3 regions of the Serratia sp. YWN4 genome follow, and region 2 is predicted to be linked to each of the others. Evidence: predicted binding sites of a transcription regulator. Region 2 holds the regulator's gene; each other region holds the start of a gene.
The links. The regulator PurR, encoded in region 2, represses purine synthesis genes. The targets are predictions, from matches to a motif close to CANGCAAACGTTTGCNTG.

Region 1 (6,996 bases), 710 kb from region 2:
TCCATCGCTACGCTGTTTGAGCTGTGCGATCGCTTGGAAATGCAGTTGATTATTGCGGCACCAGAAAATATCAGCCCGGAAAAGGGCACCACTTATAAACTGGTGCGTAAAGTGTTCCAGAATCATGAGCATGTGCATGTAGTTGGTTTACGTGGTTTTGCCCCGGAACAGGCCGCATTGCCCCCAACGGTGGCAGAAACGCCTTAAACTTGAATAAAACTGCCCTAAAAGTCTGAAAATAGTCACCTTTAGGTGGCTATTTTTTTGTGCTGCGAGGATGATAGATAGGTTTTTTTACCGCTGAAACTAAGTAACGTAATTAGAGTAAACAGTAATTCTACGGCGCTGAGAGCAAAAGGGCCGTTCTGTTTGTATACTGAAACGAATAGATAATCTTTGTTGTATTTTTGTGAGCATACAGGGGGCAAGGGATGTTGCTTAAAAAAGGAAACTCAGTACGACGTCTGGCATTGAGTTGCGCAATTGCGTGTAGTTTTGCTATGTCGTTACCTGCATGGGCTGCCGTGCAGGCGTTTCCATCGGTGTCACCATCCGGCATGTCTGCTGTGCAAAGCCGCACTGAAATATTGGCGGTATTGCCTAAAGGTGCGGTGCCATATTATCTCCCTACCTTGGCTCAACTGTATGCATCCAACCAAATGCAGCCAATGTGGCAGGATCGGGAAACCGTGTTGCAGTTCCAGCAGCAACTTGCTGAACTCGCCATTTCGGGTATACAGCCACAGTTCACCCAGTGGGTGAAATTACTCACCGATCCGGCAATCACCGATATGGCACGCGATATTGTGCTGTCTGATGCCATGTTGGGCTATCTGCAGTTTGTTTCGTCAATCGGGGTAAACGGCAACCGTTGGCTGTACAGCAATGTTCCTTACAAGCTGGCGCTGCCAGCGAATACCGTGATCAACCAGTGGCAGCTTGCGCTACTACAGGGCAAAACCCTGGCGTATGTCAATTCGCTGACGCCCCAACATCCGCAGTATGAAAAAATGCATCAGGCGCTGCGTGAGCTGTTAGCCGATGGGCGTCCGTGGCCGCAGGTGAGCAATGGTTCAAGCCTGCGCCCTGGTCAACTCAGTGACGACATCCCGGCGCTACGGGAAATTCTTGCGCGTACCGGAATGTTAACCGTAGTACCGGTCGCCACGCCGCATTCGCAGGAACCCGCAGCGACCCCGACAGCCGCAACAGCACCGGTGGTGGAAGACGATCTGTCGGTGGATGAAGAGAAGAATCGCAGTACTGCCGGGGCGGTAGTCAGCCCAGCGGCGGCACCGATTAAGGATCTTGCGCCTTCTCCCGAAGCTCCGTTGGTGCGGCAAGCGGCTAGCCCGGTTTCGGTGACGGACAACCGTTATACCGACGATTTAGTGGAAGGGGTTAAGCGTTTCCAGACGTGGCAAGGATTGACGCCAGACGGTGTCATCGGTGCTCGAACCCGCGAATGGCTGAACGTTTCCCCCCAAATGCGCGCCTCTTTGCTGGCGTTGAACATTCAACGCCTGCGTATTTTGCCTGGTCACGTTGATACCGGCATTATGGTCAACATTCCGAACTATTCACTGATCTATTACCTGAATGGCAATGAAGTGTTGTCGTCGCGGGTGATTGTGGGCCGTCCAAGCCGTAAAACGCCATTGATGAGCAGCGCATTGAACAATGTGGTGGTTAACCCACCGTGGAATGTACCGACTAAGCTGATACGTGAAGATATCGTGCCTAAGGCGATGCATGACTCGGGGTATTTCCAGAAGCATGGTTATAGAGTGTTTTCTGGCTGGAGCAATGAATCTGAGGCGATCGATCCATCCATGATTGACTGGAACGTGACTTCAGCACGCAATTTCCCTTACCGCATCCAGCAGGCACCTGGGGCCAGCAATTCGCTGGGGCGTTTCAAGTTCAATATGCCAAGTTCCGATGCGATCTATCTGCACGATACGCCTAACCACGGTTTGTTCCAGAAAGATATCCGTGCGTTAAGTTCGGGCTGCGTGCGTGTGAACAAGGCTTCTGATCTGGCCAAGATGCTGCTGCAGGATGCTGGCTGGAATAACGCTCGAGTCTCCTCCACGCTGAAAGCGGGCAATACCACTTATGTGAATATTCGCCAGCACATCCCGGTGCAACTTTATTATCTGACGGCTTGGGTTGCTGATGACGGCAAACCACAGTTCCGTACAGATATTTACAATTATGATGCTACGGTGAGATCGGGTGCACAAATTTTGGCTCAGGCTGAAAAATTGATGCAATAAATGCAGTAATTCTAGGTAAATAACGGTCTGAATGTCTGGTTACCCACAAGCACTCTTTTTGTGAGTGCTTGTAAACCTAAGCCTATAGCGGGTTGACTCCGCATACGCTGGCGGTTATGGTTCGGGCTGTGCGCAGTTTTGTGCATTTATTTTGACATTCTTGCCGAGTTTAAAAGAGTCATGGACAAAATTGATCATCATCGCCGTAAATGGCTAACGCTAGGTAGCGCAGCCATGGGTATCGCACTGCTCCCTGGGCAGGCGTTTGCCAGTCTTTCTACCGCTCGCCCACGTATTCTGGTACTCAATAATCTGAATACCGGCGAATCCATTAAGGCCGAGTTTTTCAACGGTAAAGGTTACAACCGGGAAGAGTTAGTGCGGTTGAACCATATTTTCCGTGATTATCGTGCCAATAAGATCAAGACGATCGATCCTCATCTGTTTGATCATCTCTATCGCCTGCAAGGCTTGCTGGGAACGACCAAGCCGATTCAGTTGATTTCGGGTTACCGCTCTTCATCAACCAATAATGAAATGCGTGAGCACAGCCGTGGTGTGGCTAAACAGAGTTATCACACCAAAGGGCAGGCAATGGATTTCCATATTGAAGGTATCCAACTGAGTAACATCCGCAAAGCGGCGTTAAAAATGCGCGCTGGTGGTGTAGGCTATTATCCACGTAGCAACTTTGTGCACATTGATACCGGCCCGGTGCGGACCTGGTAATCACTGTGCACCATGGTGAATAGCGCCAGCCTGTCGGGTATGGCGCTTTTTTCGTTGGAGCTTTATGAAATACCATATTATTCCCGTAACGGCGTTCAGCCAAAACTGTACCCTGATCTGGTGTGACAACACGCAGCAGGCCGCTTTGGTTGATCCTGGTGGTGAGCCAGAAAAATTGAAAGCGGAAGTGGCGAGAAAAGGCGTGAAGATTAGCCAGATTCTGCTTACGCATGGTCATCTCGATCACGTTGGTGCGGCGGCTGAATTGGCTGAGTATTATCAGGTGCCGATCTTGGGGCCAAATAAAGAAGATGCCTTCTGGCTCGAAGGTTTACCTGCTCAGAGCCGCATGTTCGGCTTGGCAGAATGTGCAGCCTTTACGCCAACAAAATGGTTGGAAGAAGGGGATACTGTGCAGGTGGGGGAGGTATCGCTGGGTGTTCTGCATTGCCCTGGCCATACACCGGGCCATGTCGCTTTTATCAACGATAAGGCACGTCTGGCGCTGGTGGGCGACGTATTGTTCAGCGGTGGCGTAGGGCGAAGCGATTTCCCGCGTGGTGACCATCAGACGCTGATTAACTCGATCCGTACCAAGTTATTACCGCAAGGCGATGATATCGCGTTTATTCCCGGGCATGGGCCGATGTCCACCTTTGGGCAAGAGCGCCAAACCAATCCTTTCCTGCGTGAAGAGCCAGCCATCTGGTAAGGGAAATTTTCCCAACAGAAATAATAGCAAAGGGGCGCAGAGCGCCCCTTTTCAATGCCGAATTTTCAGCTTATAGCACGGCGACGATGGCTTCGCACAGCGGTGCCATATTGTCTGGCGTCATACCCGCCACGTTAACGCGGCCAGAGTTAACGGCATAAACACCGAACTCATCACGCAAGCGCAGAACCTGCTCTTTGGTCAACCCGCTGAAAGAGAACATGCCATTTTGGTTGATGATAAAGCTGAAGTCCTGCTTCGCGCCTTTCTCTTGCAGGGTATTCACGAACAGCTGACGCATACGGTGAATGCGCTGGCGCATGTCGGTCAGTTCCTGTTCCCAAGTGGCACGCAATGCTTCATTACCCAGAATAGTGGCCACCACGGCTGCACCGTGTGACGGTGGGTTGGAGTAGTTAGCGCGGATCGCGGCTTTAACCTGACTGAATGCACGATCGGCAGTCTCAGCGTCGGCAGCGACCACGGTGCAGGCACCAACCCGCTCGTTGTAAAGACCGAAGTTCTTCGAGTAAGAACTGGCAACAATCAGTTCCTGATGCTTGGCCGCAAAAATACGCAGCCCTTGAGCGTCTTCTTCCAGACCTCTGGCAAAACCTTGGTAGGCGAAGTCGAACAGCGGCAACCAACCCTTGGCGACGGAAAGTTCTGCCAGTTGTGCCCACTGTGCCTCGGTTGGATCAATGCCGGTTGGGTTATGGCAGCAACCGTGGAACAGCACCACATCGCCAGCTTCCGCACGTTTCAGGCTATTGAGCAGGCCATCAAAGTCCAGCGCATGGTTGGCGGCGTCATAATAGTCATATTCCAGCACTTCCAGGCCAACAGCGCCGAACACATTTTTATGGTTAGGCCAGGTTGGGTTGCTGATCCAGATACGTTTGGCGTTGGTTTGGTTGGCAATAAAATCTGCTGCGACACGCAGGGCACCGGTACCACCGGGTGTTTGCGCGGTGCGCGCACGCTTGCTGCCAATGATTGGGCTTTGTTTGCTGAACAGTAACTCTTGTGTACAGCTAGCAAACGCAGGGATACCTTCAATACCAAGGTAGTTTTTGGTGGTTTCATTTTCCAGCAGGTATTGTTCAGCTTTCTTCACGCTGGCCAGTACCGGTGTTTTACCGGTTTCGTCTTTATAGACGCCAATCCCTAAGTTGATTTTGTTCGGACGGGCGTCCGCGCGGAAAATATCGGTCAGACCCAAAATCGGGTCGGCAGGTGCAGCGGTGATTTTTTCAAACATGTCAGATTGCTTCCATGGCCTAGAGTTAAGCAGACAGAAGCATCAGGGTAGCGCCAGTTATCGGCTTTGCCAACCGTTTGCGAGAAAAACACATCGATCTTGTGATGGCGGCAGATTCAGCACAAAAAATGACGGAGAAGGGAGCATTAACAGGATAAAAAGCGGCAGGACAACGTAAACAAAAACAGGGCCGAAGCCCTGTTTTTAACTCATCTGGCAAGAGACTGCCATTAAGCGCAACAACTTAGAACTGGTAAACCAGACCGGTAGCTACGATGTTGTCAGTAGCAATACCAACAGCGTTGTAGAACCCAGAGTCGTTGTCGTTCAGCAGGTTGATTTTGTAATCAACATAGGTAGACATGTTTTTGTTGAAGTAGTAAGTAGCACCGATATCAACATATTTGACCAAGTCTTGGTTGTTATACCTGATACCATTAAACTCTTGAACCAGGTCTAAACCTCTGGATTGCAGGTATGCGATAGAAGGACGCAGGCCGAAGTCGAACTGGTATTGGGCAACCACTTCATAGTTACGAGCTTTGTTAGCAATAGCCTTATCGAACTTGCTACCGAATGGAGTCATGTTATGTGTTTCTGAATACATGGTCGCAAAGTAGACGTTGTTCGCGTCATACTTGGCACCCAGTGCCCATATTTCAGCAACATTACCGCGAGCAGAGGATTGAGTTTTTTGAGTAAGAGTACGGTTGGAAGAAGTGTATGCAGCACCGAGGCTGATACCGGTATCCATGATTGCATAAGTGGTAGAAACGCCTACACCGTCGCCGTTAGCTCTTTTAGGTTCGCCTTCGCGATCATTTTTACCCTGATACTGCAACGCGAAGTCCCAACCATCAACCGTACCGAAGAAGTTCTTGTTACGATAGGTCGCTACACCTGTAGCACGTGCGTTCATGAAGTTATCAGTGAAGGTGTAGGTATCGCCACCTTGCTCAGGCAGCATATCGGTCCAACCACCAATGTCATACGCTACGCCGTAGTTACGGCCGTAGTCGAATGAACCGTAATCAGCGAATTTCAGACCAGCAAAGCCCAGACGGGTTTTGTTGCCATCTTGGGCATCTTTACCTTCGCTGTTGCTAGCTGAGAAGTTGTATTCCCACTGGCCATAACCGGTCAGTTCGCTATTGATCTGGGTTTCACCTTTGAAGCCAAGACGCGCGTAAGATTTGTCACCGTCATCACCTTCATTACTAGAGAAATAGTGCAGGCCAACAGCTTTACCATACAAATCCAGCTTGTTGCCGTCTTTGTTGTAGATTTCTGCTGCGTTTGCTGCACCAGCTGCTAACAGAGCTGGGATTACTACTGCAAGAATGTTGCGTTTCATCATTATTACCCTCATTAGTGTTATTCGGACACCTTGCCACTGCCGTCAATAATTCTTTTGGAACTATTGTTGATAGTTTGGTGTCGTCCTGTGTCTGAACGCAGTGTTCCATTCACGGGCGGGTTAATCTAGAACGAAAATGCTACTAATGTCGCAATCAGGTTTCAAAAAGAAAGTATTTGTTACAAAATGTAAATTAAAGGGAACTTTGTGACTTGGATCAAGAATAAAAAACACGAAAGGCCAGCAATGCCGGCCTTAAAAGTGTACAGAAATAGATTAAAAAACGTCTGATCGGATTAACTAGAAACTTGCGTTACGTGGTGTACGAGGGAATGGGATCACATCACGTACGTTTTGTACGCCAGTCACATAAGCGATTAAACGCTCAAAACCCAAACCAAAACCGGAGTGCGGCACGGTACCGTAGCGACGCAGATCGCGATACCACCAGTAATCTTCTTTATTCAGCCCCATTTCCTCCAGGCGCTGATCCAGCACATCAAGGCGTTCTTCACGTTGTGAACCACCAATGATTTCGCCGATGCCCGGTGCCAAGACGTCCATCGCGGCCACGGTTTTGCCATCTTCGTTCATACGCATATAGAAGGCTTTGATATCTTTCGGGTAGTTCTTCACTACTACTGGTGCCTTAAAGTGC
Region 2 (6,996 bases):
GTCAAGGAAATACAGGTCAATGTCGCTTATCGCTGGTTCCTGCGTATGGCCCTCACCGAAAAAGTCCCTGACGCCTCGACCCTGAGCCAGAACCGCCTCCGCCGCTTCAACCACAGCGACGTCTTCCAGCAGATTTTTGACCACATCGTGGAACAGGCTCTCAGCCGCGGCATGGCCAACGGGCGTGTTCTTTACACCGACAGTACCCACCTGAAAGCTGACGCCAACCCTCGCAAGGCAGTGAATGAAGAACGTCCGGTGGGCGTCAGTGAATATCTGGAGCAGCTTGATGCTGCCGTGGAGGCCGACAGGAGGAAGCACGAAAAAAAGCCGCTGCCCGCCGTAAAAAAGACGCCAGAAAGCGTCGCCGTTAAGAACACCAAAGTCAGCACCACCGACCCGGAAAGCGGCTTTATGCACCGGGATAACAAACCGAAGGGCTTCTTCTATCTGGACCACCGCACGGTGGACGGGAAGCACGGCATCATCCTGGATACGCATGTGACACCGGGCAATGTCCATGATAGCCAGCCCTTTATCGGGCGACTTGAGCGGCAGGTAGAGCGCTTCGGTCTGGAGCCGGTGGCGGTGGGTGTGGACGCGGGTTACTTCACCGCCGCGGTGTGCCATCTGACACAGGAAATGGGTATCGCGCTGGTTCCCGGCTATCGGCGGCCGCACAAAGGTCAGAATGAGTTCCAGAAAAAGCACTTCAGGTATGATGAGGCACGGGAAGTGTATGTGTGCCCGGCAGGCGAATTGCTGATATATAGCACGACAGACCGTAACGGTTATCAGCATTACCGTTCAGACCCGGCAGTGTGCCAGCGCTGTGAGCAGAGGCAGCAATGTACGCAGAACAGCAAGGCACAGAAAACGATAACGCGGCATGTGTGGGAAGAGGCGAAAGAGGAAGCCAACAGGTTACGGCTGACGAAATGGGGCAAGAAAATCTACGCGCGGCGCAAAGAGACGGTGGAGAGAAGCTTCGCGGATGCGAAACAGCACCATGGCCATCGGTATGCGCGGTTCCGTGGACTGTCAAAAGTGCAGATGCAGTGCCTGCTGGCGGCCACAGCGCAGAATATGAAAAAGATGGCGCTGCTGGCGCTTCTTTATTGTCTTTACCGGTGGTGGAAAGCGTCTTGGGAAGGCCAGAAAGGTGCCTTGGGCGAACAGAAGTCGCCAATGACGGGGTTATGGAAAAATATCGCGATCGCGACCTGCGGTCGCTAAAAAAGAAGAACCCCACCTGAAGAAGTGGGGTTAGTCAGCAGTCTGAAGGCGCAGCATGCTGCGCCTTTATTATTTCTTGGTATGAATCAGTTCAATGCGGCGATAAAACCGAAAACAATAATCATTGCCAAAGCACAAACGGTGGTAATCAATGACATCTTCAAATCGGTATCCATAACGACTCCCTATCAGATTGGCTTCACTAAGCATAAAATCCACATGATTAATGCGTCAAATCATTTTCACACAGTTCGTGACTAAAATCTTGTTATCATTTCCCTCGTTATAATGCCGAATAGATCTTCCACTTTGCGTCGATATGGGACAGAATCCGCAGTTCACAACTGCGTACCGGCAAAATGCCCCTCCTGTTTAAGCGGCTTACGAACTCAGCACTAAAAACTCAGCTTCCGCTTATCTGGAGAGAGATCTACGCAGGCAAACGATTAACATCATACTCACATACCATAACCTGTGGGTTCAGGAGTCATTCTTTAGATGGCAACGATTAAAGATGTAGCCAAACGCGCTGGCGTTTCCACTACCACCGTTTCGCACGTCATCAATAAAACGCGTTTCGTCGCCGAAGAAACAAAAGAGGCCGTTCGGGCTGCGATCAAAGATCTGCACTACTCCCCGAGCGCCGTCGCACGCAGCCTCAAGGTTAACCACACCAAATCGATCGGCTTGCTCGCGACCTCGAGTGAAGCGCCCTACTTTGCTGAAGTAATCGAAGCGGTAGAGAACAGTTGCTACAGCAAAGGCTATACCCTGATCCTCTGTAACTCACACAATAATCTCGACAAGCAGCAGGCCTATCTGGCGATGCTGGCGCAAAAGCGTGTTGATGGCCTGCTGGTGATGTGCTCGGAATACCCAGATCAGTTACTGGGCATGCTGGAGGATTATCGCAATATCCCAATGGTGGTGATGGATTGGGGTGCTGCACGCGGTGATTTTACCGACACCATTATCGATAACGCCTTTGAGGGCGGTTATCTGGCTGGTCGTTATCTGCTGGAGCGTGGCCACCGTGATATCGGCGCTATTCCAGGGCAACTGTCACGCAACACCGGCGGCGGCCGCCATCAGGGGTTCCTGAAGGCGCTGCAAGAGGCCAATGTTGAGGTGCGTGAAGAGTGGATCGTCCAAGGGGATTTTGAACCCGATTCGGGTTACAAGGCCATGCACCAGATCCTGTCGCAGAAGCACCGTCCTACTGCGGTATTCTGCGGGGGCGATATTATGGCAATGGGGGCGATTTGTGCCGCCGACGAACTGGGGCTGCGCGTCCCGCAGGATATTTCGGTGATCGGTTACGATAACGTGCGTAACGCGCGCTATTTCACCCCGGCGCTAACCACCATCCACCAGCCGAAAGAGCGCCTGGGGGAAATGGCTTTCACCATGCTGCTGGATCGCATTATCAGCAAGCGTGAAGAGTCCCAAGTGATTGAAGTGCATCCAAAACTGATCGAGCGCCGTTCCGTGGCCGATGGCCCGTTCATCGATTATCGCCGCTAGTCTCTTCGCTCAGCCACTCCTGGTTGAGCGTTTCACTGTCCCCCAAATACTCCAGTAGCCAAGCCATCGCCGGTGATTGTGCGTTCTGCTGCCAGGTCAGGCAGCAGGCACTGGCGGGAAACGGCTCCTGCAATTGCAAGGCTACCAGTTCCCCGCTTTGCACTAACGGCAGCACGCGATGCGCTGGTACCATGCCAACACACAACCCGCTGCGCAAGCAGTCTACGGCGGAAACCCAATCGGGCACGGTAAGCCGCCGCTGATTATCCAATGACCAAGTCACTCGCTTGGGCAAGTTGCGCGAAGTATCTTCCAACAACAGAGAGGGATAAGGCCGCAGTTGATCGTTGCGCAGCAAACCGCTCAGGCTGGCCAACGGATGTGACGCGCTAACCACACATAGCCAGTTCATAAAGCCCATATCGCGAAAGGCAAAACCACCGCCCACCGGCACCGCGCGCGTGGCCCCGATAGCCATCTCAGCCCGGCCATCCACCAGCGCGTCCCACACGCCGTTAAACACTTCCGGTTGCACCATCAGTTCCACATCGGGGAAGTGGCGATAAAAATCCACTACCAGTTGGCGGCTGCGCTGCGGCTTAACAATAATATCCACTGCGATTTTTAGCTGCCCGCGCCAGCCATTAGCCACCTGCTGACATTGACGGCGTGTATCAAGCATTTTTTTGATAACAGTACGCGCTTCTTTTACAAACAGCGCCCCGGCAGGCGTCAATTCCACATCACGATGACGGCGTTCAAACAGCGGCACCGCCAACCATTGCTCCAATTGTCGCACGGTATAACTCACCGCAGACGGCACACGGTGCAACTCCTGTGCTGCCGCACTGAAACTGCCGGTGCGCGCTACCGCATCAACCACATCGAGTGAATATTCAGACCACATCTCTTTTTGCCTTCAATTTTTTTAATAGCACTTAGCAAATATTACCGTTTCACAAGCAGAGATCCAGCCGGATACACTGGCCGGCGCTAAAAAACCTGCAATAAGAAATATTAATGAGAAATACCATGCAAAATTTTGGATTTATGTTTTATCTCGCTGGCCTGAGTATGCTGGGTTATCTGGCCACCGATATGTATCTGCCCGCCTTTGGTGCCATGCAACAGGATTTGCAAATCTCCGCCAGTGCCATCAGCGCCAGCCTGAGTATCTTTCTGGCTGGTTTCGCCTTTGCCCAACTGGTGTGGGGGCCGCTTTCCGATAAGCTGGGCCGCAAGCCAGTTCTGTTGTTTGGCCTGGCGTTGTTTGCTTTCGGCTGCCTGGGGATGCTATGGGTGCAAAATGCCGTTCAATTGTGGTCATTGCGTTTCATCCAGGCAATTGGAGTCTGCTCTGCCGCCGTAACCTGGCAGGCCATCGTGGTGGATCGCTATCGCGATGGCAAAGTTAACCGTATTTTCGCCACTATCATGCCATTGGTTGCACTTTCCCCAGCATTGGCCCCGCTGATCGGTGCCTGGCTGCTGAATCACCTGGGTTGGCGAGCGATCTTTGCGGTGCTGCTGGGTATCGCTGCCTTGTTGTTCGTCCCAACCCTGCTGCTGAAAGAGACGGCCAGAATCGTACCTTCTGCCGATAAAAAGCCCGGCCTCAGTTTCCTGCAAATCCTGAAGTCTCGGGTTTTCAGCGGCAACGTGATGATCTTTGCTGCCTGCTCTGCCAGCTTCTTTGCCTGGCTGACCGGTTCGCCGTTTATTCTCGGCAATATGGGATACAGCCCGAATGACATTGGCCTGAGTTATGTTCCACAGACGTTGGCCTTTTTATTCGGCGGCTACGGTTGTCGTACTGCGTTAAACCGCATTTCTGGCAAAACCTTGCTGCCGTGGCTGCTGGTAGCTTATGGAGTCAGCATGGTGGCGCTATATCTGGTCGCCACCTTGAGTCAACCGACATTAACTCGTCTGCTGATCCCATTCTGCTTTATGGCTTTGGTTAACGGTGCCAGCTACCCGATTCTGGTGGCCAATGCGCTGATGCCGTTCCCTGATAACAGTGGTAAAGCCGCAGCCTTGCAGAATACGTTGCAATTGGGGCTCTGTTTTATCGCCAGTATGTTGGTTTCGGCATTTATCACCCAACCGCTGTTAGCCACGGTTACCGTGATGGTCGCCACGGTGGTTTTGGCTGCCTTGGGGTACATGATTCAGCGTGGGAAAGAAGAGGTTGATGGGCAAGTCATCTGCCAGAAACATGCTGACTCCGCATCATAATTGCCTTGAGAAATAGTCACTTAATGAAAATTCTAGCCGAGCGCGATTTACTGTTGAGTCTGCGTCTCGGCAAGCCTATACTCGAAATAACCTTTTAAAATAACACCTATATAGAACTTTTATCGCAGTAACTCTTGTGTCCGCGGATGGCGTCACACTTTATTTAAGGAATCATTTTCCCGTGCCTTTAATTGCGCTGGGAGTCTCTTAAATTTCCTCTGTTCATAGTCGGTATCAGACACCACGGCGAAATTTTACCGTAGCTAAACGTATGCCTTATTAGAAATTGTCTACGCTATTTTCTTATGGGTCATAAGTCAGAAGAAGGTGATGGAGAAACTATGAGTTCATCGTGTATAGAAGATCTGAGCATTCAGGATAACCAATGGTATCGTATCGCGCATGAAATGCTCGGCATGGCCGGTATTGAGATCAACGGTTCACGTCCTTTCGATATTCAGATTAAAAATCCCAACTTCTTTAAACGCGTTCTGCAGGAAGGCTCTTTGGGATTGGGCGAAAGCTATATGGATGGTTGGTGGGAGTGTGAACGGCTGGACATTTTTTTTCAGCGCGTTGTCGCTGCCGGTCTTGAGAAAAAACTCCCCCGCAAACTGAAAGATACCCTGCGCATTGCCGCTGCCCGTCTGGGCAATCTGCAATCCAAGAAACGTGCCTGGATCGTCGGCAAAGAACATTACGATCTAGTCAACGACCTGTTTACCCTGATGCTTGATCCTTATATGCAATATTCCTGCGGCTACTGGAAAGAAGCCACCACGCTGGAAGAAGCGCAAGAAGCCAAACTGCGTATGATCTGCGAAAAGCTGCATCTGCAACCCGGCATGCGCTTGTTGGATATCGGCTGTGGTTGGGGTGGGCTTTCGGCCTATGCAGCTAAGCACTACGGCGTTTCGGTGGTTGGCGTGACTATTTCAGCGGAACAACAGAAGCTGGCTCAAGATCGCTGCGCTGGCCTGGATGTAGAGATTTTGCTGAAGGATTACCGCGATCTTCACCAGCAGTTTGACCGCATTGTTTCTGTCGGGATGTTCGAACACGTCGGCCCGAAAAATTACCGGACCTATTTCAAGGTGGTCGCACGTAATTTAAAACCTGACGGGATTTTCCTGCTGCATACCATCGGCTCAAATCAGACAGATATGAGTGTCGATCCGTGGATCAATAAATATATCTTTCCAAATGGTTGCCTGCCTTCACTCAAACATATCGCCAAAGCCAGTGAGGGCCGCTTCGTGATGGAGGATTGGCATAATATCGGCGCAGATTACGATCGCACCTTGATGGCCTGGTATGAACGTTTTCAACAGGCGTGGCCACAGCTGGCTTTGAACTATTCCGAACGCTTTGAACGTATGTTCAGCTATTATCTGAACGCCTGCGCTGGGGCATTTCGCGCCCGCGACATTCAACTGTGGCAAGTGGTATTCAGCCCGAAAGGCGTCGAAGGCGGGTTACGCGTTCCGCGCTAAGAACAACACACTGGCACCCCCAGCAGTACCGGGGGTGTTTTTAGCACGAGCAATCATTCAAACTTTTGGCACTACTAGCGCATTTGCCGCTTCGATCGCTGCTTCGCGGCTGGCCAGCACGCGCTCAACGGTATCGACTACCGCCTGAGTCTGCGGGTCAATTTCGATATTCACTTTATCCCCCAAACGCCGTTTGCCCAACGTGGTGCGTTCAAGCGTTTCCGGGATCAGATGCACACAGAAGCGGTTATTGATCACTTCACCAATAGTGAGGCTAATACCGTCGATGCCAATGAAACCTTTATGCAGCACATATTTCATCAGATCGGCACTCGGCATGCGCAGCCAGATCTGGCGGTTATTTTCTGAGGTATAGATCTTGGCAATTTCAGCGGTGCAAATAATATGGCCGGACATCAGGTGCCCGCCAATTTCATCATTAAATTTGGCCGCTCTTTCAATGTTGACCACATCTCCCTGTTTCAATTCACCAAGATTGGTCAAA
Region 3 (6,996 bases), 960 kb from region 2:
TCACATATTGCCCCTGTAAGTTTACATGCTGAAAGAACCGTGTTTTTTTCGATAAAAGGTGGGGTGGGGCGTTCGTCTGCCCTTGCTGCAACTGCTTGGTCTCTTGCTGAGTCTGGTAAGAAAGTGATGATACTAGATTTAGATTTGGAGTCTCCAGGATTATCATCATCATTATTGCCAACTGACAGGCGCCCCAAGTTTGGTATTTGCGATTGGTTGGTTGAGGATCTCACTGGCAATAGTGATGCCATATTTGATGATATGGTTGCTTCTAGTCCTCTTTCTCATAATGGAGAGATTCTCGTTGTTCCTGCCCATGGCGGTGATCCTGGCGAGTATATAGCTAAACTTGGACGAGTCTGGATGTCTACCAGAGGTGTAGATGGTTCAATCATCACATGGTCTGAACGACTCGCTAACTTGTTAGGCAAGCTAGAAAATCGCTGGTGTCCAGATGCTGTGTTGATTGATTCTCGTGCTGGTATTGATGAGGTTGCTTCAGCATGTTTGACGGAATTGGGTGCGGCTAATATTTTACTGTTTGCAATTAGCGGCGATCAGACGTGGTCAGGTTACCGTATTTTATTCAAGCATTGGCGTACTACCGGTGTCATCCGAGATATTAGGGAGCGTTTGCAACTGGTTGGTGCAATGCTTCCAGAACTCAATACTGAAGAGTATTTCAGAGATTTACGCGAAGAGGCTTGGGATCTGTTTGCCGATGAGATTTATGATGAACTCCCTGCTGGTGATAATAGTGGATGGAGCTTTGATGCAGTAGATGAATCAGCACCTCATCATCCTCTTGCGATTCGTTGGCATCGCAGCTTCTCTGGACTAAAGACTTTACATGGTCGTTTAAATGAAATCGATCGTGAAGAGGTAATGAGGATCTTTGGGCCAGTGATCGATTTTCTGATGACTGAGGGTAGTGAGGGCGAATATGAGTAATCGTGAGATTGGTGAAGCGATTAAAAGTGCATTACCGGAAAGAACGTCAAATTATGGTCAGAAACCGAATAGTAAACATGTTTACGTCCCTCCGTCACATGTAAAAGCATTGCGCTTGGAATGTAATCTGGTCGTCGGTGGTCGTGGGGTTGGTAAAACTTTTTGGAGTGCTGCCCTGACGGATCCTTCGATACGGAGCCTGTTAGGTAAGGCCGTGCCTGACTTGTCGGCTGTCGTGGTTCGTACTGGTTTTTCTGAGCGTCCAGCGTTGGATAACTACCCTGATGACCGCGTTTTCCCTGCATTACTTGAGCGAGGTTTTTTGCCTTATGATATCTGGTCAGCAGTATTAGGACGCTGTTTAGCCAGTGAGATTGGTGATGTAATCCCAGTAACTTCATGGGAAGAGACAACTTTGTGGGTGCAAGATAACCCTGAGCTGTTCAGCCGTTTATTAGAGAAATCAAGTCAACATTATCAGCAAAGTGGCAGTTCAATCTTAGTCGTTTTCGATGCTTTGGATCGTACCAGCCAAGATTGGCAAAAAATGGATGGGATTGTGCGGGATTTATTACGTCTGGTCTTGTCGCTAAAACGCTACCCACGGCTGCATACCAAGGTTTTTCTGCGCGAAGACCAATTTCATGGGCGAAAGGTAACAGATTTCCCTGATGCCTCAAAAATTCTGGCAACGCATGTTGAGCTAACCTGGGCCAGTAATGATTTACATGGATTGTTATGGCAGCATTTTTGTAATGCGCCAAATCATCATGGCGTGGTTTTACGACATTTGTATCACGAAGTGGTTGGCCAAGTTGCAATACCGGCTGAAAATGACGTATGGCTGCTTGATGAGCGGGTAAAGCGTGACGAGACATTGCAAAGATCGCTGTTTATGAAGATTGCGGGGCCGTGGATGGGGCGAGATCGCCGACGGGGTGTGCCGTATACCTGGGCGGTTGGACATTTGGCGGATGGTAGGGGAAGGACATCACCAAGATCTTTTTTGTTAGCCCTACGAGAAGCCGCTGAACATTCTTTAGAACGGCATCCTGAACCTGAGTATCCTCTACATTTTGAAAGTATTAAGCAAGGTGTGCTCAAGGCTTCAGAAAATAGAGTGGACGAAGTTGCAGAAGATTATCCCTGGGTTAGGGCCTATATGAAACCGTTGTCTGGGCTGACGGTGCCGTGTTCTTTTGAAACAGTTTCAGATCGCTGGAAGAATAGTTTAAGTGCTGACAAAGACCAACTGTTCCAGGACCGGTTGCCACCTGAACACTATGATGATGGTTATCCTGGTGTTCGTTCAGATTTACAAGGGCTTGGGATTTTCGAAACGATGAAAGATGGTCGGGTTAACATGCCTGATCTCTACCGTGTTGGCTTTGGACTTGGCCGTAGAGGTGGAGTGAAACCCGCTAGAAAATCCAGTGATGATTAAGAATTTATGGATTTCAACAGGTATGCAGAATGTACCCGCTATCTGATTGAGAAACATATCTCTATGCGGCGATTAAGAAATTTTTTATCGCCGTTTTTATTTGTTACGTGGTGGGAAATCCCCTACGCAAACGTTTTCTTTTTCTGTTAGAATTCGCCGCGAATTGGTCATACCCGATAACATTCGAGCGGTATCAGGGCAGTTAACGCTGATGCAGCCTGAAGGATAGAGGGGATGCAAGGGGCGATTCATTATTGGAATGGTCATGGTCTGGATTGATTACGTCATTTTAGCGTTGATTGGATTTTCGGCTTTGGTGAGCCTGATCCGAGGGTTTGTGCGTGAAGCCTTGTCACTGGTGACATGGGGATGTGCGTTCTTTGTTGCCAGCCATTTCTACCCTTACCTTGCAGCCTATTTCACTCGTTTTGAAGATGAACTGGTACGGAACGGCATCGCGATTGCCATTTTGTTTATCGCGACGCTGATCGTAGGCGCTATCGTTAACTATGTGATTGGTTCACTGGTAGAAAAAACCGGATTATCGGGCACCGATCGGGTGTTGGGCGTGTGCTTCGGCGCACTGCGCGGCGTGCTGATTGTGGCGGCGATACTGTTTTTCCTGGATACCTTTACCACCCTGTCGCAAAGTGCGGACTGGAAACAGTCACAGCTTATCCCCCAGTTCAGCTATATCATCAGGTGGTTTTTTGACTATCTGCAGAGCACGTCGAGTTTCTTACCAACCCAATTACCGGGGCGGTAGCGGCTTAGAGGAAAAGACAACATGTGCGGTATTGTCGGTATCGCCGGTTTCATGCCGGTAAACCAGTCGATTTATGATGCGTTGATGGTGCTTCAGCACCGTGGGCAGGATGCCGCAGGCATCGTCACTATTGATGACCATAACGGGTTCCGTCTGCGTAAGGCAAACGGCCTGGTGAAGGATGTGTTTGAAGCACGCCACATGCAGCGTTTGCAGGGCAATATGGGGATCGGCCACGTGCGTTACCCGACGGCAGGCAGCTCCAGTGCTTCAGAGGCGCAACCTTTTTATGTCAACTCGCCGTTTGGCCTTACGCTGGCACACAACGGTAACCTGACCAACGCCCATGAACTGCGCCAAAAGCTGTTTGAAAGTGGCCGCCGTCATGTCAATACGACCTCCGATTCCGAGATCCTGCTGAACGTGCTGGCTACCGAGCTTGACCGTTTCCAACATTATCCGCTGGAGTCAGATAACATTTTCACCGCGGTGGCGGCGATGCATCAGCAACTGCGCGGTGCTTACGCCTGCGTGGCGATGATTATCGGCCACGGCCTGGTTGCGTTTCGCGATCCGAACGGTATCCGTCCGTTGGTGATCGGCAAGCGTGAACTGGAGGATGGCCGCTGTGAATACATGGTGGCATCCGAGAGCGTCGCGCTGGATACGCTGGGCTTTGAATTCCTGCGTGACGTTGCGCCGGGTGAAGCGGTGTACATCACCGAAAAAGGCCAGTTGTTTACTCGTCAGTGCGCCGAGAATCCAAAGAACAATCCGTGCCTGTTCGAATACGTCTATTTTGCCCGTCCTGACTCCTTTATGGACAAAATTTCTGTCTACAGCGCCCGCGTGCGCATGGGGCAGAAGCTGGGCGAAAAGATTGCCCGCGAATGGGAAGATCTGGATATCGACGTGGTGATCCCGATCCCGGAAACCTCTTGCGATATCGCGCTGCAAATCGCGCGCATTCTGGATAAACCCTATCGCCAGGGCTTTGTGAAGAACCGCTACGTTGGCCGCACTTTTATCATGCCGGGCCAGCAGGCTCGCCGCAAATCAGTACGCCGTAAGCTGAATGCCAACCGTGCCGAGTTCCGTGACAAGAATGTGCTGTTGGTGGATGACTCCATCGTTCGTGGCACCACCTCTGAGCAGATTGTGGAAATGGCGCGCGATGCCGGGGCAAAACGTGTTTATCTGGCTTCTGCCGCGCCGGAAATCCGTTTCCCGAACGTTTATGGTATCGACATGCCGAGTGCCACCGAGCTGATCGCCCATGGGCGTGAAGTGGACGAAATCCGTCAACTCATTGGTGCCGATGGCCTGATCTTCCAGGATCTGGACGATCTGATCGAAGCCGTGCGTGAAGAGAACCCGGATATTACCCAGTTTGAATGCTCGGTGTTCAACGGTATTTACGTGACCAAAGACGTTGACCAGAGCTATCTAGAATATCTGGAAACGCTGCGTAATGATGATGCCAAAGCATTGCGCGGGCAGGCGGAAGCGGAAAATCTGGAAATGCATAACGAAGGCTAGGTTGCATTTTGGTACTACCAACATAGTTTCTCGCCAAAAAGGTGCACCGTGGCGTCCGTCGCGGTGCATCGCTTTATCTCCCTTAGCTTGCTAATCGACTAAGCTTGCTGCACAGTCTGCGCTGATTCGACTATTCTAACCAAATATTCCCCGGCAGAGGCCCATTTCATGAAAAGACTCATTATCGGTATTTCCGGCGCCAGCGGCGCAATCTACGGCGTACGTTTGCTACAGGTATTACGTGGCGTCGAAGGTGTGGAAACCCACTTGGTGATGAGTCAGGCAGCGCGGCAGACATTGGCTCTGGAAACCTCGCTGAACCTGCGTGATGTGCAGGCATTGGCCGATGTGGTGCATGACGTGCGCGATATTGCCGCCAATATCTCTTCTGGCTCCTTCAAAACGCTGGGAATGGTAATTTTACCTTGCTCAATCAAAACCTTATCCGGTATTGTCAATAGTTACAGCGATGGTTTGCTGACGCGTGCTGCTGATGTAGTGCTGAAAGAACGTCGGCCTTTGGTGCTGTGCGTGCGTGAAACACCGCTGCATCTTGGGCATTTGCGCCTGATGACGCAGGCGGCGGAAATGGGTGCGGTGATCATGCCGCCGGTGCCTGCTTTTTACCATCACCCGCAGAGCGTTGAGGATATTATCGATCAGACGGTTAACCGCGTGGTCGATCAGTTCGGCATTGAGCTGCCAGAGGATTTATTTACGCGTTGGCAGGGTGCCAATTAACAAATTCGCATCTAATTTAATACATTTGTGCAACTCAGCACTGATTTAGTGCGAAGTATGCACCATAATGATCCTGCTTCACCATGCTCACTGTTTCAGGGTTAGGTTTTTTGCGGGTTAACCATGGCGCGGCCTGTGCTGGCCGATCAATTTTTGCGGTTATCGTCCCAGGAAACAGTTTTCAACGGGCCGGAGTCGTTCCCTCCGTCTTGTAACAACCAATGTGGCACGATTACTGCAAATTGATTTTGGTGGGACGCAGTCTAAAGCCTGTAGCGGCATCAAAAAATCAATTTGAGGGTAATTTATGAAAAAGCGGGTTTTGATTCTTCCTTTAGTCTTGGCTTTAAGCGCGATCGGCAGTGCATTTGCGGCTATACCGTCAACGCTGAAAGTGGGCACCGATCCAACCTATGCGCCGTTCGAGTCTAAAAACGCTCAAGGGGAACTGGTAGGTTTTGATATCGATCTGGCCAAAGAGTTATGCAAACGTATAAATACCCAATGTACCTTTGTGGAAAGCGACTTTGATGCGCTAATCCCTTCTCTCAAGGCGAAGAAAATCGACGCCATCATCTCTTCTCTCTCCATTACCGAAAAGCGCCAGCAGGAAATTGCCTTTACTGACAAACTTTTTGCGGCCAACTCCCGGCTGATTGCCCCGAAAGGTTCAACGCTGTTGCCAAATGTTGAATCCCTGAAAGGCAAGAGCGTCGGCGTGCTGCAAGGCACCACGCAGGAAGCTTACGCCAATGCTCTGTGGCAGCCGAAAGGGGTCACGGTAGTGCCTTATCAGAATCAGGATCTGGTGTATGCCGATCTGGCATCCGGGCGTATTGATGCGGCATTCCAGGATGAAGTGGCGGGTAGCGATGGCTTCCTGAAACAGCCTCCAGGCAAGAATTACGCTTTTGCCGGTGAATCGGTGAAAGACGATAAATTCTTCGGCGTGGGTACTGGTATGGGGTTACGCAAGGATGAAACCGAGCTGAAAGCTGCGCTGGATAAAGCGCTGGCTGAAATGCGCAAAGACGGTACTTACGATAAGTTCGCGAAAAAATACTTCGATTTTGACGTTTACGGCGGTTAATTCCCGTCCCGTATCATGCTGGCTGCGGGTCCGGCTTGCCGGGCCCGTTCAAGCCTCATGTCGTGTTCGGGATCACATAACGACAGGATGAAGTAGATGCTGCAAGGCTATTCCCAATTGATATTCGAGGGTGCTCTGGTGACGCTGGAGTTGGCTCTCAGTTCTGTTTTGCTGGCGGTGGTGATTGGTTTGATCGGCGCCGGTGGTAAACTTTCACAAAATCGCATTATCTCAACGATATTCGGCGCTTATACCACCCTGATCCGCGGTGTGCCGGATCTGGTGTTGATGTTGCTGATCTTCTACGGCCTACAGATTGCTCTGAACAGCCTCACTGAATTAATCGGTTTCTCGCAGATTGATATCGATCCGCTGAGCGCGGGGATTATCACCCTGGGCTTTATCTATGGCGCTTATTTCACCGAAACCTTCCGTGGTGCCTATATGGCGGTGCCTCGTGGCCAG

Region 1: ACX9GT_RS15675 (amino acid aminotransferase) is a predicted target of PurR. The motif match lies at 5,048-5,065, and genes of this name have one in related genera.
Region 3: cvpA (colicin V production protein) is a predicted target of PurR. The motif match lies at 2,519-2,536, and genes of this name have one in related genera.

What each region holds. Positions count from the first base shown of each region.
Region 1 covers NZ_CM147696.1:3,310,790-3,317,785, reverse strand. Annotated here, with positions in the region: gene mukB (chromosome partition protein MukB) at 1-207, shown strand, start outside; gene ldtD (L,D-transpeptidase) at 432-2,279, shown strand; gene mepK (peptidoglycan L,D-endopeptidase MepK) at 2,460-3,008, shown strand; gene ACX9GT_RS15680 (MBL fold metallo-hydrolase) at 3,073-3,720, shown strand; gene ACX9GT_RS15675 (amino acid aminotransferase) at 3,791-4,981, opposite strand; gene ompC (porin OmpC) at 5,226-6,335, opposite strand; gene asnS (asparagine--tRNA ligase) at 6,639-6,996, opposite strand, start outside.
Region 2 covers NZ_CM147696.1:2,598,065-2,605,060, reverse strand. Annotated here, with positions in the region: gene ACX9GT_RS12420 (IS1182 family transposase) at 1-1,236, shown strand, start outside; gene cydH (cytochrome bd-I oxidase subunit CydH) at 1,323-1,412, opposite strand; gene purR (HTH-type transcriptional repressor PurR) at 1,735-2,760, shown strand; gene punR (DNA-binding transcriptional activator PunR) at 2,741-3,667, opposite strand; gene punC (purine nucleoside transporter PunC) at 3,781-4,998, shown strand; gene cfa (cyclopropane fatty acyl phospholipid synthase) at 5,340-6,491, shown strand; gene ACX9GT_RS12390 (riboflavin synthase subunit alpha) at 6,549-6,996, opposite strand, start outside.
Region 3 covers NZ_CM147696.1:3,557,021-3,564,016, reverse strand. Annotated here, with positions in the region: gene ACX9GT_RS16760 (KGGVGR-motif variant AAA ATPase) at 1-951, shown strand, start outside; gene ACX9GT_RS16755 (hypothetical protein) at 944-2,395, shown strand; gene cvpA (colicin V production protein) at 2,661-3,161, shown strand; gene purF (amidophosphoribosyltransferase) at 3,183-4,700, shown strand; gene ACX9GT_RS16740 (UbiX family flavin prenyltransferase) at 4,869-5,441, shown strand; gene hisJ (histidine ABC transporter substrate-binding protein HisJ) at 5,749-6,531, shown strand; gene ACX9GT_RS16730 (histidine ABC transporter permease HisQ) at 6,628-6,996, shown strand, end outside.